2 regions of the Cupriavidus sp. SZY C1 genome follow, and region 1 is predicted to be linked to the other one. Evidence: predicted binding sites of a transcription regulator. Region 1 holds the regulator's gene; the other holds the start of a gene.
The links. Region 1 encodes FNR, which switches genes on or off when oxygen is low (the NO sensors DNR and NnrR bind a similar motif). Its sites were predicted from a motif close to TTGATNNNNATCAA; they were not measured.
Positions count from the first base shown of each region.

Region 2: a site for FNR is predicted at 5,660-5,673, ahead of QTN24_RS05795 (fatty acid desaturase). Genes of this name have one in related genera too.

Region 1 covers NZ_JAUANU010000019.1:7,460-15,306, forward strand. Annotated here, with positions in the region: gene rluB (23S rRNA pseudouridine(2605) synthase RluB) at 1-1,437, opposite strand, end outside; gene scpB (SMC-Scp complex subunit ScpB) at 1,466-2,371, opposite strand; gene QTN24_RS23070 (sulfite exporter TauE/SafE family protein) at 2,918-3,685, opposite strand; gene fnr (fumarate/nitrate reduction transcriptional regulator Fnr) at 3,769-4,494, shown strand; gene QTN24_RS23080 (hypothetical protein) at 4,579-4,824, opposite strand; gene QTN24_RS23085 (hypothetical protein) at 4,821-5,030, opposite strand; gene ccoG (cytochrome c oxidase accessory protein CcoG) at 5,076-6,566, opposite strand; gene ccoP (cytochrome-c oxidase, cbb3-type subunit III) at 6,626-7,543, opposite strand; gene QTN24_RS23100 (cbb3-type cytochrome oxidase subunit 3) at 7,549-7,707, opposite strand; gene ccoO (cytochrome-c oxidase, cbb3-type subunit II) at 7,712-7,847, opposite strand, start outside.
Region 2 covers NZ_JAUANU010000002.1:352,603-360,449, forward strand. Annotated here, with positions in the region: gene QTN24_RS05770 (nucleobase:cation symporter-2 family protein) at 1-516, opposite strand, end outside; gene QTN24_RS05775 (GntR family transcriptional regulator) at 727-1,467, opposite strand; gene uraH (hydroxyisourate hydrolase) at 1,813-2,166, shown strand; gene QTN24_RS05785 (urate hydroxylase PuuD) at 2,198-3,400, shown strand; gene QTN24_RS05790 (TMEM165/GDT1 family protein) at 3,505-4,080, opposite strand; yybP-ykoY riboswitch at 4,137-4,322, opposite strand; gene QTN24_RS05795 (fatty acid desaturase) at 4,387-5,571, opposite strand; gene guaD (guanine deaminase) at 5,756-7,087, opposite strand; gene QTN24_RS05805 (adenosine deaminase) at 7,174-7,847, opposite strand, start outside.

The sequences.
Region 1 (7,847 bases):
GCCACCGGACTGCTCGGCCTTGGCCGGCGCCTTGAGGCCGATATTGGCCATCAGCGTGCGCACTTCCGTGCCTTCCAGCTCCTGCCAGCGGCCACGCTTCAGGCCGCGCGGCAGCAGGAACTGGCCGTAGCGCGTGCGGATCAGGCGCGACACGGTCAGGCCGACCGCCTCGAACATCCGGCGCACTTCGCGGTTCCGGCCCTCGGTCAGGGCGACGTGGTACCACTGGTTCACGCCCTCCCCGCCACCGTCGGCGATCCGCAGGAAGTTAGCCTCGCCGTCGTCGAGCTGGATGCCGTGCAGCAGGCGCTGGCGGTCGGCCTCGGCCAGTTCGCCCAGCGTCCGCACCGCATATTCACGCTCGACGCCGTAGCGCGGATGCATGAAGCGGTTGGCGATATCGCCCGACGTCGTGAAGATCAGCAGCCCTTCGGTGTTGAAGTCCAGCCGGCCCACGGCCACCCACTTGCCATTCTTGATGCGCGGCAGGTTGTCGAACACGGTCGGACGGCCTTCCGGGTCCGACTGGCTGACGATTTCGCCGGACGGCTTGTGGTACAGCAGCACGCGCGGCGGCTTGGTCGACACCTTGCGGTGGATCAGCTTGCCATTCACGCGGACCTGGTCCGTCGGCAGGATGCGCTGGCCGATGTGGGCCGGCAGCCCGTTCACCGACACGCGGCCCTGCAGGATCAGCTCTTCCATCTCCCGGCGGGATCCCAGGCCACCTTCGGCCAGCACCTTGTGCAGCTTGGGCGCGTCGTCGTCGGACGTCAGCTCGCGCACCGGCTTGGCCTTGGTGCGCGGCACGATCGTCTCTTCCTCGTCGTACTGCTCGGAAATCACGAAGCGGAACACGTCCTCGCCGCCCGCCGCGGGCTTGGCCGAGGCGCCCTTGCCGGCCGGCCTGGCAGGCTTGTCGCCCTGGCGCGGTTCGCCCCGCGCGCCACCGCCTGCCGCACCCTGGCGGCCTGCGCCAGCCTGGTTCTTGCGCTGGCCGTTGCGATTGCGCTTGCCGGGCTGCTCGGCGGCCGGCTTGCTGTCGCCATCGACCAGGGCGGCCTTGCGTTGCGGCTGCTGGCGGCGCTTGCGCTGGCCCTGACCCGCCGGCTGGGCCGGCTGGCTCTCGCCAGCATCGCTCTGGGCGGCGTCCGGCGCACCGGCTTCGGCCGTCGCCGCGGGCTTGCGGCGACCACGGCCGCGCGGTGCGGCGGGCTGGGCGGCGTTGGCATCGGCCGGCGCGGCGGCGTCAGCCTCCGAACGGCCTGCGTCCCGGTCCTGCCCGGCCTGGCGGCGCGAGGCCACCAGGTTGCGCAGACCGCGACGCAGCCCCTTGCGGCGCGGCGCGCCGTCGGCGTCGTTGCCCGTATCGGGGGCTGCGCCGGTATCGCCCGGCACGTCCGGGCGGCGGACGTCTTGCTCAGCGGAATCAGACAAAGTATTCACTATCGATGTTGCATGTTGTTCAGTTGGACACGCGCTCGTCGTCTTCGGCCGGGAATGGCGAGTCCTCGCCAGCCGGTTCCGAACGCTCGGGGGTCTGCGCTACGGCGGCCCCGGTGTCCACGTGGTAGCCGTTGGCATGTGCCACCGGCGCATCGTCCTGCCCATCCTCCTCGGGCTGCAGGGCGACGCTGGTATCGCTATCCGCCTCGTCGGCGGCGTCTGCCACCGGTCCGGCCTCGGCCTCGGCCTCGGCTTCGGCTTCGGTCACGGGCTCCGGCCCGGCCGTTGCGGCAGCCGCCGGATCGGCGACGGGCGCGGCGAATGCTTCTTCATCGCTGGCCGGCGGGTTGGCCGTGGCGATTTCCTCGAAATCGATCGCCTGCTGGTCCAGCAGGTTGGCCTGGGCCTGAGCCTGGGCGTCCTCCAGCGGCGGCAACTCGTCCAGCGAGCGGAGCCCCAGGTCGTCCAGGAACGCCTTGGTCGTCGCATAGAGCGCCGGGCGGCCCGGCACGTCGCGATGGCCGATGACCTCGATCCAGCCGCGGTCCTCAAGCTTTTTGACCACGTCGGTGCTGACCGTGACGCCGCGGATTTCCTCGATGTCGCCCCGCGTTACCGGCTGGCGGTACGCGATGATGGCCAGGGTTTCCATCACCGCGCGGGAGTACTTGGGCGGTTTTTCCGGGTTCAGCCGGTCCAGGAATTCGCGCATCTCCGGACGGCTCTGGAACCGCCATCCACTGGCCAGCGCAACGAGCTCGACCCCGCGCTGCTGCCAGTCCTGCCGGAGCTGTTCCAGCAACACCCGGATGGTGTCGGCGCCGACGTCGTCGGCAAACAGCCGCCGCAGATCGCCAACGCGCAGCGGCTCCTGCGCGCAGATCAGCGCGGTCTCGAGGACGATCTTCGCCTCTTGGGTATTCATGTGATTGCGTGCAGCCTGTCTTTGCACCTGCCCCCGGACGAGTCCCGGGGCACTGGAGATTGCAGATACAGCGAGGCCAGAGCCATCGCCATCTCATCGCGCAGCCAGCTCGCCCGCCTAATGCAGCGCAGCCGTGCACATCATTCCTTGCATCGAATTGCCGGGTCGGTCCGGCAGGAGATCGTCCGGGGCTGGCCAGCTTCTCCAGTCGACGGACCTCTTGCGTCGCGCCTTCTCCCTTCGGGGCGGACATTCGCCTGGGCCACCGGATGGCCAAGACGGCAAGAAAATACCGATATCGGCTCGGGCAACATCGCCCTGGCCGGCGCCACCTTCCCAACCGTCGCCGGCCTTTTAACCAGATCTTTTGAACCGGATGGACTGTAGAGACGTTGCCGGTGCACCGGAGTGGCCGGAAACCTGGACACGCGCCCCAGATCGGGACAGCGGTCCGGCGACGCCAGAAACATGGCGCGGCGCGATACCGTGGTTCTGGCGATTGTATGGCATTCCCGGTCCCGCCCGCAACCCGGCCTTGTGGCCGATTCAGAACACCACGCAAAAACCATGTTGCGCCAGCGTCTCAGGCAGCCATACCGCCCGGGCCACGCCCAGCACCCCGAAACCGATGACCAGCGCGGCAGAAGCGACCCTCACCCCCCGTTTGCGCGACCACTGCCGCAGGTATCCGGACATACCCGACATGACCAGCAGATTCGGCAGCGTGCCTAGCCCGAAGGCCCCCATCACCAACGCGCCGGATGCAGCGTTGCCGGCCAGCAGCGCCAGCGCGAGTGCGCCATAGACCATGCCGCATGGGACCAATCCCCAGGCGAGACCCATGCCGTAGCGGCGCAGCATCGGCGTGGCCCGCTGCGATGGACGCAAGCCGGCGGGCAGACCGACCGACAACCAGCCCGCAAGCCGCCCTACCGGTGCCGCTGCCTTCGCAGCCGTTCGCTCGATCCATTCCATCCCGATCACGCGACCGCGCAGCAGCCAGACGCCCGTCAGCACCAGCATCAGGCTGCCCAGCGCATAGAGCCATCGCTGCAAAGGCAGATAGTCCTGCCGCCACACCGTCGCACCGAAGGCGCCCAACGCCGCGCCCAGCAGCATGTAGGTGGTGATGCGCCCGGCGTGCATGACGCAGAGTTCGGCCCACCATTGATTTCGTGAACGGTGTACGAAAATCGTTGCACTGCTCGGCCGTTTTTGCTCCGCAGCAATAGCAATTCCTCCACACATTGCAGCGCAATGCATGCCACCGAGCAAGGCCATCAGAAAAACGCTTAAAAGCACACCAAATGGCAACTGTTCCTCGCTTCTGCGTCACTCGACGCTGTAAAATGCCTGCATCGCGCCCTCGCTGCAAGCGCATTCATACGAGCACTCAATTGTTGACTTCCATCCCCGTCACCGAGATGTCGCCCCGTTGTTCCACGTGTGCAATGGGTCAACTTTGCCTGCCGGTGGGCATGTCGCAACAGGACCTCGTGAAGATGGACACGCTCGTGCAGGAACGTGTGCGAGTTCACAAGGGCGAAACGCTGTACCGCATGGGCGAACCGCTCAGCGCCGTGTATGCCATCCGCTTCGGCACGCTGAAGACGCACGTCACGATGGAAGACGGCCGCACGCAGATCACCGGCTTTCATCTGCCTGGCGAAGTCATCGGCCTCGACGGTCTCGGCGAGATGCAGCACGCTTCCGATGCGACGGCGCTTGAGGACACCGAAGTCTGCGTCGTCCGGTATGACGAACTGCAAGCGCTGTCGGGCCACCTGCCCTCGCTGCAAGGCCAGTTCCTGCGGCTGATGAGCAAGGAAATCTCGCAGGACCAGGTCATGCTGATCACGCTCGGCTCGATGCGTGCCGAAGAGCGGCTGGCCGCGTTCCTCGTCAACATGTCCGAGCGACTCTCCGCGCGCGGCTACTCCTCCACCGAGTTCGTGCTGCGCATGAGCCGCGAGGAAATCGGCAGCTACCTTGGCCTGAAACTGGAAACGGTCAGCCGGCTGTTCTCGCGATTCGCCGAAGCCGGCCTGATCCAGATCCGCCAACGGCACGTCAAGCTGATCGACATGGCCGCTATCAAGCAGGTGTACAGCCGATCCTGCTGAGGCCCGCGGCACCTGCCGCCCGCCCCGTATCACGACAAAGGCCGCGTCGGAGCAAATCCGGAGCGGCCTTTTTGTTCGACTGCGCTATTCGAGTTCATCGGTATCGCTCAGCTTTACCGGCATCGTGTACAGCGTAAGTCCGCTGGAGAGCGCGCAGAACAGCCACGCCACCAGGAATCCCACTGTGTAAACCGCTTGCCGCGACGCCTCCACCGGGTGGCCGAAGAAGCTCAGGTCACCAGGATCCACAACCGAGAACACGACTGCCGTGGCCGCGCCGCCCATCAGAAACGCCGGCCACAGCACCCACATCAGCCAGCGGAGTCTCATGGGCGCCTCGCCGGCGGTTCGGTTGGCGCGGACCCGACTTTCTCGACCACCAGTCCGTGACGGGCGGCGTCGGCGACGGGAATGTCGGCATGGCCATTGGCCAGCCAGATCGTGACGCCGCAACCGATCATTGCCAGCAGCGGGCCACTCATCAGAATCCATGGCCAGGGTTCCCTGTACCAGGGTTTTGCGGGGTTCGGGTTCATTTCGCTCTCCAGTTTGGCCATTCGCCCAGCGCTTCCGCCACAGCGTCACAGATTGCGCGGGACGATGAAACTCGTACTTTGCCGAATTCGTACGTCGCGATCGGTGCCGGTCTCGGCCGTGACGGTCACCTCGATCTTGTGCGTGCCCTCCTTCGCATCCTCGATCGGCACGCGAATCCGGATCGGCAGCAGGCGGTTCGACGTCGGCGCCAGCCCTTCCGCGCCCTGGTCGTACTCGACAGTCAGGTCCTGCATTTCCGCGCTGTTGGCCTGCACGCGGATCTTCATCGGCGCTTCGGTCGCATTGATGAGCTGCAGCCGGTACACATTCTCGATCCAGCGGCCTTCGACTTCGCGCCCCAGCGCGCCGCGGTCGCGGATGATGTCGACCTTCAGCGGCGTCCGCATCGCCAGCGAGGCGATGAAACCGGCGCTCAGCGCCAGCCAGATCAGCGTATAGACGATGGTGCGCGGACGCAGCAGCCGCTTGCGCGCCGCCGTCGGCGACAGCTTCTGGCGCATGGCGTTCTCGGACGTGTACCGGATCAGCCCGCGCGGGTAATCCATCTTGTCCATGACCTGGTCGCACGCGTCGATGCAGGCCCCGCAGCCGATGCACTCGTACTGCAGGCCATCGCGGATGTCGATGCCGGTTGGGCACACCTGCACGCAGATGCTGCAGTTGACGCAGTCGCCAAGTCCCGCCGCATGGTGGTCGGCCTTGCGCGAACGGCTGCCGCGCGGCTCGCCGCGCCCGACGTCGTAGGTGACCACGTAGGTATCGCGGTCGACCATCACGCTCTGGAACCGCGCGTACGGACACATGTACTTGCAGACCTGTTCGCGCATGAAGCCCGCGTTGCCCCACGTGGCAAAGGCGTAGAACAGCATCCAGAACGCCTGCCAGGGCCCGAGCGTCCAGTGCAGGACTTCTCCGCCCAACTCGCGGATCGGCGCGAAATAGCCGATGAACGTGAAGCCGGTCCACAGCGCGATGACGATCCACAACGCGTGCTTGGTGGCCTTGATCCGCAGCTTGCGGAGGCTCCATGGATCGCCGTCCAGCCGGATGCGCGCGATCCGGTCGCCTTCCACCCGGCGCTCGATCCACATGAAGATTTCGGTGTAGACCGTTTGCGGGCAGGCGTAACCGCAGAACAATCGCCCCGCTAACGCCGTGAACAGGAACAGCGACAGTGCCGAGATCACTAGCAGCACGGCCAGGTAGATCACGTCCTGTGGCCATAGCACGAGGCCGAAGATGTAGAACTTGCGGGCGCCGAGGTCGAATAGCACGGCCTGGCGGTCGTTCCATTGCAGCCAGGGGGTGCCGTAGTAGACCAGTTGGGTCAGGATGACCAGCCAGACACGCCAGCTTGAGAAGGCACCCGTGATCGAGCGCGGGTAGATCTTGCGCCGGACTTCGTAGAGCGCTTCCTCGGTGGCATCGGCCGCCGTCCTGGATGGCGGCGCGGGTCGCCAGGTGGCCGTCTCGCCAGCCTCGCGTGTGGGGGGAGATTCCAGGGGCGCGTTCATGGTTCAGCCCTCTTGCCCCCGGGGCCTGCCTCGCCGGCGGGCCTCCGGGGCGCGGTTTGTCATTGTCCTGCCGGTGCTGCCGAATTCGACAGGCCCCAGACATAGGCCGTCAGCATGCGGATGCGTTCGGGCGTCAGGATTTCCTCGTGGGCCGGCATATGGCCGTTGTGGCCCTTGAGAATGGCATCGACGATCGCACCTTCCGAACTGCCGTACAGCCACACCTTGTCCGACAGGTTGGGCGCGCCCAGGGCCTGGTTGCCCTTGCCGCTCCCGCCATGGCAGGCCACGCAGGTCGACTTGAACGTGCTCTCGCCGCGCGAGGCCCGGATCGGGTCGTATGTCAGCCCCGACAGCGACCGCACGTACTGCGCGGTATCGCCGGCCTGCTTGCCATCAATGGCGCCGGCAAACGGCGGCATCACGCCATTGCGGCCCTTGGCGATCGTCTGCTGGATCGTCTCGGGCTCGCCGCCATAGAGCCAGTCGTCATCGGTCAGGTTCGGAAAACCCCGGCTGCCGCGCGCGTCCGATCCATGGCACTGCGCGCAATAGTTCAGGAACAGCCGCTGGCCGATTTCCCGCGCATCGGGGTCCGCCGCCACCTGCTTGACGTCCATCTTCAGGTACTTGGCGTAGATCTCGTTCTGCATCTTCTCGGCGGCCTGCCGGTGCGCGGCAAGCTCATCCTGCGACGAGAACTTGAGTACGCCCGCGTACGAGCCGAGCCCCGGATACAGGATCAGGTAGCCCAGGCTGAAGATGCAGGCCAGCAGGAACATCCACATCCACCAGCGCGGCAGCGGGTTGTTCAGCTCGCGCAGGTCGTTGTCCCAGACGTGGCCGGTATCGTCGGTCGTGCTGACGCCCTTGGGCATCTTGCGCTGCGAGAACAGCAGCCACACGCACCAGGCGATACCGATCAGCGCAATGGCCGCGATGTAGTAACTCCAGAAATCGGAAATGAAATCGCTCATGGTGACTAGGTCCGGCTTGTAGGGTTGTTCTCATCGGGCAAGGCGAACGGCAGCATCGCCGATTCGTCGTTGGCCGCCCGGCGGCCAGCCGACCACGCCCACCAGCAGATGCCCAGGAACGTCAGCATCGACAGCACGGTGGCAATTGCGGTAACGATCACCATGGCATTACTCCTTGGCTGGCGCGGCGGCTTCGGCCGCCGTCTCAGCCGTGGCGGGCACGGGCGCCGTGTCCAGCCGGACATTGCGGCGATTCAAGCCGAGGCCCTGCAGGTACGCGACCATGGCGTCCTCTTCGGTCTTG
Region 2 (7,847 bases), on a different contig from region 1:
GATGACGGCCCGCGTGGTGGGCTGGCCGCCGCCGGCCCAGTTGATGCCCACGCGCATCAGCGACACCCCGATCAGCGTGATCACGGTGCCGGTCACCACGGGCGGGAACAGCCCCAGCATGCGCCCCATCATCGGCGCGATCAGGATGCCGAAGAGCCCGGACGCAATCACCGCGCCATAGATGCCCAGCAGGCCCACGTTGGGGTCGGTGCCGATGGCGATCATCGGCGCCACCGACGCGAACGTCACGCCCATCATCACGGGCATGCGGATGCCGAACTTCCAGAAGCCGATGGCCTGGATCAGCGTGGCCAGGCCGGCCGCGAACAGGTCGGCATTGATCAGGAACGCGAGCTGGTCCTTCGGCAGCTTGAGCGCCCCGCCGACGATGAGCGGAACGGCAACGGTACCGGCATACATCACCAGCACGTGCTGCAGGCCCAGCGCCAGCAACCGCCCGGAGGGCAGCCGCTCGTTTGTCTGGTCCGTGGGGACCGTGGTGCTTGCGGAATTCATGGGTGTGTCTCCTCTCCGATTGGTTTCGATGGGAACGCGCGCCGGGTTTTGCCCGTGACCGCTTTTGTCGATGCCTCTTGTGATGGGCGATTGTTGGCGGTTCTTGTCCGGCTGCCTGCCGCGCCTCTGGCGGGCGTGGATGCGGCGGGCAGCGGGTGGGCCTGCATCGGCAACAGGGGTGTGCTGTTGCCCGGCGGCGGGAACACCGTGCTAGGTGGAGCGGCCCAGCACGCTGCGAAGATCGAAGTTGCCGGGCTCGTCCGGCTGCACGCGGTCCGCGCAGGCGCCAAGGTGGTGCGCCATGCGCGACTGCGCCAGGGCGGCGTCGCCCTGTTCCAGTGCGTCAAGAATGTCGTCGTGCTCGTCGAACGAGCACGCGTTGTGGCCGGGGGCCTCCACGCTGGCGATCATCAGCGTGGTGCGCGACACCAGCCGCCGCATCATCGTTACCAGCAGCGCGTTGCCGGACAGGTCGGCCAGCGCGGTATGGAATTCGGCGGACAGGCGGATCCAGGTGGGCCGCTCGTGCGTGAGAAACGCCTGGCGCTCGTCGGCCACCATCTTGCGCAGCGGCGCGATCACCGCGCGCACGTTCGGCATGGCGGCCAGTTTTTCCAGCACGGCGCGCTCCAGCATCTGGCGCAGCTCGAACATGTCGTGCGCCTCGTCGGTCGACGGGCTGGCGATGAAGGCGCCTCGGTTGGGCTCCAGGTCGACCATGCCGTCGGCGGCCAGCCGGGACAGCACCTTGCGCACGGTGTGTCGCGCGGTGGCATAGATCTCGCACAGCGAATGCTCGGTGAGCTTGGTGCGCGGCGGCAGGCGGTGCTCCATGATCGCGTCGTAGATCTCGTGATACATGCGCTCTTCCACCGACCCCTTGCGGGCGGGCTTGTTGTCTAGGGACGCGGGCAGCGCGTCGGCGGCGATCAGCTTGAGATTCTTGGACATCCTGGACACTCGCAATGCAGGGGAGGCGATGGTCAGCGATCGTAGCGAGCCATGCACAGACCAACATCAAGCGTTTTGATATCGATCATTTGGCTGCGCCGATCTAAAAATTGTTGACAATTATTTGGATATGCAAGCACCATTGTCAACAAAACCGACCCAGGTTTTCGACAACTACGGGTAATTACCGAGTTGTCTAACGGATAGGGCAGGCGCATTGTCGCCTCGCACCAATCCAGCGCCGGGATGCGTTGAAACACGTACCGAGCGGGCACCATTTCCCACAAATGGTGCTAGTGAAGGCAGCGGCGCCCCTCACAACCCACATTCCAAAGGAAGAACAGGATGGGACGCTTGACCACTCACGTTCTCGACACTGCCGCCGGGACGCCCGGTGCCGGCATGTCGGTTACCCTGCATAAAATTGTCGACAATCGACGCGAGACCCTGAAGTCGATTCGGACCAACCACGATGGCCGTGCCGACCAGCCGCTGCTGGAAGGCGCCGACCTGCAACCGGGCGTCTACGAACTCGACTTCGGCGCTGGCGACTACTTCCGTGCCCAGGGCGTCAAGCTGCCCGAACCGGCCTTTCTCGACGTGGTGACGCTGCGCTTCGGCATTGCCGACACGGCCGCGCACTACCACGTGCCGCTGCTGGTGTCGCCATGGTCGTACTCGACCTACCGCGGCAGCTGAGACAAGGCGGACGGGAACAAGGAGACAAGTCATGGAAGGCTACATTCTCGACTGGGCCAATCTGCTCTTGCGCTGGCTGCACGTCATCACGGCGATTGCCTGGATCGGCTCGTCGTTCTACTTCGTCTGGCTCGACAACAGCCTGACGCGCCCCACGGACGCCGGGCTCAAGGACAAGGGCGTCGATGGCGAACTCTGGGCAGTGCACGGCGGCGGGTTCTACAACCCCCAGAAGTACCTGACCGCGCCGAAGTCGCTGCCCGGGAACCTGCACTGGTTCTACTGGGAGTCGTACTCCACGTGGATGAGCGGCTTCGCGCTGCTGGTGGTGCTGTACCTGTTCAACGCCAGCACCTTCCTGATCGACAAGAACGTCTACGACATGTCGCCCGGCGCGGCCGTGGGCTTCGCGGTGTCGTACCTGATCGTGGGCTGGGTGGTCTATGACGCCATCTGCCGGATCTTCGGCAAGAGCGACCGGACGGTGGGCATCCTGGTGGCGATCTACGTGGGCGTGGCCGCCTATGTGGCTTGCCATATCTTCTCGGGCCGCGCGGCGTTCCTGCTGACCGGCGCGATGATCGCCACGATCATGAGCGCGAACGTGCTGTTCTGGATCATCCCGGGGCAGCGCAAGGTGGTGGCGGCGCTCAAGGCCGGCCAGCCGGTGGACCCGATCCACGGCAAGCGCGGCAAGCAGCGCAGCGTGCACAACACGTACTTCACGTTGCCGGTGCTGTTCGCGATGCTGTCGAACCACTACAGCATGACCTACGCGGCCAAGAACAACTGGGTGGTGCTGATCCTGGTCATGCTGGCCGGCGTGCTGATCCGCCAGTTCTTCATCCTCAAGCACAAGGGCAAGATCAACATCGCGTGGCCGGCCGCCGGCGTGGCGTGCCTGGGCCTGGTGGCGTTCCTGATCGCGCCGCAGCCGCGCCCGCAGGTGGCGCAGGGCGAAGGCGCCGCCAACGCGGTGAGCTTCGTCAAGGTGCAGGAGATCATGAACTCGCGCTGCGTGCAGTGCCATGCCGCGCAGCCGAAGATGATGCCGACGGCCGCCAAGGGCATCAAGCTCGATACCGTGGACGACATCAAGTCGCACGCCCAGCTCATCTACCAGCAGGCCGTGCAGCAGAAGGCGATGCCGCTGGGCAACGTCACGCAGATCACGGACGACGAACGCGCACTGCTGGGCCAGTGGTTCGAGGGCGGCGCCAAGACGACCAACTGATTACGACCGGGCATCGGTGATCGACGGTCCGGAGGCTGCGCAGTCGGCAGCCGGCTGTACCGGACCGGCGAGGGTTTGAACGGGGCTTCGGCCCCGTTTTTTTATCAGCGTCCGACGTTGAACAGCGCCAGCAGTCCCAGCACCAGGAAGATCGCGGCGGCGATCTTGTGGACCAGGGCAATCGGCATCCGGTTCGCGAACTTTTCGCCGAGCATCACGGCCGGTGCATTGGCCAGCATCATGCCGAACGTCGTGCCGGCCACCACCGCCAGCACCTCGCCATGGAAGCGGGCCGCCAGCGCCACGGTGGCGATCTGCGTCTTGTCGCCCATCTCGGCAAAGAAGAAGGCCACGATCGTGGTGCCCAGGATGCCCAGCGCGCCCTTGGCCGGCTTCGCTTCCTCGGCCTCGTCGAGCTTGTCGGGAATCAGCATCCACGCGGCCATCGCAATAAAGCCAAGACCGAGGATCCAGCGCAGCAGGTTGGCGCCCAGGACCTGGGTGATCCAGCCACCAAGGGCGCCGGCAAAGCCGTGGTTGACCAGCGTGGCGATCAGGATGCCGAGGATGATGGGAAGGGGTTTGCGATACCGCGCGGCCAGCACGAGGGACAGCAACTGCGTCTTGTCGCCCATTTCGGCGAGCGCGACGATACCTGTGGAGACGAGGAATGATTCCATTGTTATTGGTGTAAAACCGGGCCGCCTGCGCATCTTGCGAGATGCCAATGACACACACCTTTCCCGGCCCGGCCAGAAAGGTATGGTCATCGGTCTCGCCAGGCGCTGGACACAAGGTCCAAGGCTGCGCACGCCATAACCGCTTCGCGGTCAAGTCTGTTGACGTACGCCCCTGTCCTCCGGGTGCCGCATTGCGCGGCGCGGTGGGATCAGGGCGGCTACTCCCCAATGGAGCCCGCATTGTAGCCAGACCGTCGGCGAATGTCCAACGATCTGGCGGAACTACGATCGAATTGAGAAGGGTTCTCAGGCAGGCACGGGGGCGTTCTCGCTGGTCTGGCGACCGCGGAAATCGGTCCAGCACAGGGCCTTGAAGTCGTAGAGCTTGCAGTGCCGCGCGGTACGGAAGTACCAGCGCCACGAGAACTTCTCGATGATGATCCGCCCCGGCAGCGCGTGCTCCAGCAGGGCCTGCGCGCGCTTCAGCCGGTACAGCGGCACGCTCATGTCCACGTGGTGCGCCGTGTGTTCCATGATGTGGTGCAGCGCCGCGCCGATGCCCATGCCGAAGCGCAGGTGCACGGTCGTCGAGACGAACGGCTGGGCCTTGGCCCACATCGCCTTGGTGTCGTACCACGCCACGCTGGTATGGGTGTGGTGGACATAGAGCACGAAGCCGACCGTCGTGTTCCAGACCAGGAACGGCAGCACGAAGCCGGTGCCAACCATCAGCAGCACTGACTGCCCCGTGGCGACGGCCAGCCATGCCAGCGCGCCGATCCACAGCGCGCCGAAGGCGGCCACCAGCGTGCAGTCCCACAGGAAGATCGCGCGGCGCGTGGCCATCTGGCGCTTGCTCGGGAAGAACAGCTTGAACCACCAGATCTCGATCAGGTAGTACAGGCCGGCGCCGAAGCCGTTGCGGTAGATGCGCTCCATCACGCGGCGGCGGCGCGGCAGCGCGCGGAATTCGTCGAGCGAGTAGGGCGCCCAGACGAAGTCGAAGCCCTTGAGGTTGGTATAGCCGTGGTGCACCACGTTGTGGCCCACTTCCCACAGGCTGTACGGCGTCAGCGACGGCAGGAAGGTCAGCCGGCCCAGCCACTTGTTCAGGCCGCGGTGGTCGGTCAGGCTCTGGTGGCAGGCGTCGTGGCCGATGATGAACAGCCGCGCGATGATCAGCCCGGCCAGCACGCCGAGGCCCACCTTGGCCCACCATGCCGACAGCAGCACCACGCCGGCCAGCACCGCGAAGAACAGCGCGTAGTCGAACGCGAACAGCAGCAGCGCGCGCGACGTGCTGCGGCGTCCCAGCGGGATCAGCCAGCTTCGGATGGTCTTGCGGTTGGGGAACGGGGCCTCGAACGCGATCGGCTCGGGCAGTGGCACGTCGCCGGCATGCGGGCGACGCTGGGATGCGGTGGACGGGGCGGCGGCGGGCGGCGGCGTGCCGCCGTCCGTCGGGGAAAGGGTCTGGGATCTGGCAGTCATCAAGGCTTCAGCGAGTCGGAATGCAGGGGGCGCCCATTTGCGTGGGCGCACGAATGCGACAGGCTATAAGGCTTGGATGACGATTGTGTTGATGCCGATCAAGACATTGGGCGTGAAAGGGGCTTCGGCGTCCCATGCAAAGCCGGAGCCGCTTGATCGGCAGGGCGGCAGGCCGGCGGGGTGCTCAGGCAGCCACCGGCTGCGCGGCTTCGCCCATCACGTACACGCTGTCGATGACGCGGTCGTCGCCCAGCATCGCAAACGCGAACAGCTGCTCTTCCAGCGTCTCCGAGCGGCTGCTGCGGCGCGCGATCAGCGGCGTGGCATCGGGGTCCAGCACCACGAAATCGGCCTCGCAGCCCACCTCGAAACTGCCGATGCGGTCCTGCCAGCCCAGCGCCTCGGCCGCCGCGCGCGTGGCCAGGTAGAACATGCGCAGCGCCGTCAGGTGGTAGCCGCCCATGCGCGCCACCTTGTGGGCGGCGTTCATCGTGCGGAACATCGAGAACGACGTGCCGCCGCCCACGTCGGTGGCCAGCGTCACGTTCAGGCGGTTGGCGTCGGACTGGTGGAAGTCGTAGAACCCGCTGCCCAGGAACAGGTTCGACGTGGGGCAGTGGGCCACGGCCGCGCCGCTGTCGGCCAGGCGGCGGCGGTCCTCGGGGTCCAGGTAGATCGCGTGGCCGTAGAACGCGCCCGGGCGCAGCAGGCCGTAGCGGTCGTAGACGTCCAGGTAGCTGCGCGCGTCCGGGAACAGCTCGGCCACCCATTTCACCTCGTCGCGGTTCTCGGCCACGTGCGTCTGGATGAAGACGTCGTCATGCGCGCGCGCCAGCTCGCCGCAGGCGGCAAGCTGGGCTTCGGTGGACGTGGGCGCGAAGCGCGGCGTGATGGCGTAGGCCAGCCGGTCCTTGCCGTGCCACTTCGAGATCAGGTCGGCCGATTCGCGCGCGCCGGATTCGGCCGTGTCCTGCAGGAAATCGGGACAGTTGCGGTCCATCAGCACCTTGCCGGTGATCATCCGCAGGTTGCGCGCCTGGCTGGCCGCGAACAGCGCGTCGGCCGACTGCGCGTGCACGGTGCTCCAGACCATCGCCGTGGTCGTGCCGTTGCGCAGCAGTTCGTCGGTGAAGAAGTCGGCCACGCCGCGCGCGTAGGTGGCGTCGCTGAAGCGGCGCTCCTCGGGGAACGTGTAGGTGTCCAGCCAGTGCAGCAGCCCCGGCGACGGCGACGCGATGATGTCGGTCTGCGGGTAGTGCACGTGCGTGTCGATGAAGCCCGGGACGATCAGCTTGCCGCGATGGTCGACCAGCTCGGCGCCGGCCGGCACCTCGGGCGCCAGCGTGGCGTACCGGCCCACGGCGGCCACGCGCCCGGCGGTCACGATCATCAGGCCGTCTTCCCAATACTGATAAGCGTCCTCGTGGAACTGCGGATCGCGCAGGAAATGGAGGATGCGGCCGCGGATGGCGCGGGTGACGGCACCGTTGGTGCGGGGGGCGGGGGAAGTCGTCATCGTCTTGTCTCGGGGCGGCCGGCGCCCCGCCCGTGCCTTGGCAGGCAGCGGGCGCGGCATCCGGCATTCTGGGATAGGCGTCCGCGTCAGCCCGTGGAACTCACATGGGCCGCCGCGGGCGGGGACATCGGCGGCGCCGACCAGAAATGGTCGACTTCCGCCAGGAATTCGGCCTTCTGCTTCTCCGGCAGGAAGGCCGCTTCAAAACTGTTGCGCGCCAGCTTGTGGGCGTCGGCGGCGTCCAGCGGCAGCGCGTCGAACGTGGCTTCCCAGTTGGCGTTCATGTAGCCGCCAAAGTAGGCCGGGTCATCCGAATGCAGCGTCACGGCCACGCCGGCGTCCAGTAGTTGCTTCAGCGAGTGGTCGCGCAGGTCCGGATACACCTTGAGCTTCTGGTTCGACAGCGGGCAGACCGTCAGCGCCACGCGCTCGCGCGCCAGCCGTTCAACCAGCGCCGCGTCGTCGATGGCCCGCACGCCGTGGTCGATCCGCTCCACCTTGAGGATGTCCAGCGCGTCGGTCACGTACTGCGCCGGGCCTTCCTCGCCCGCGTGGGCCACCAGGCGCAGGCCCAGCGCCTTGGCGCGGGCAAACACCCGCGCGAACTTCTCGGGCGGGTTGCCGCGCTCCGACGAATCCAGTCCCACGCCGACAAAGCGGTCGCGGTAGGGCAGCGCGGCCTCCAGCGTGGCGAACGCGTCTTCCTCGGACAGGTGGCGCAGGAAGCAGAGGATCAGGCTGCTCGAAAAATCGTACTCGG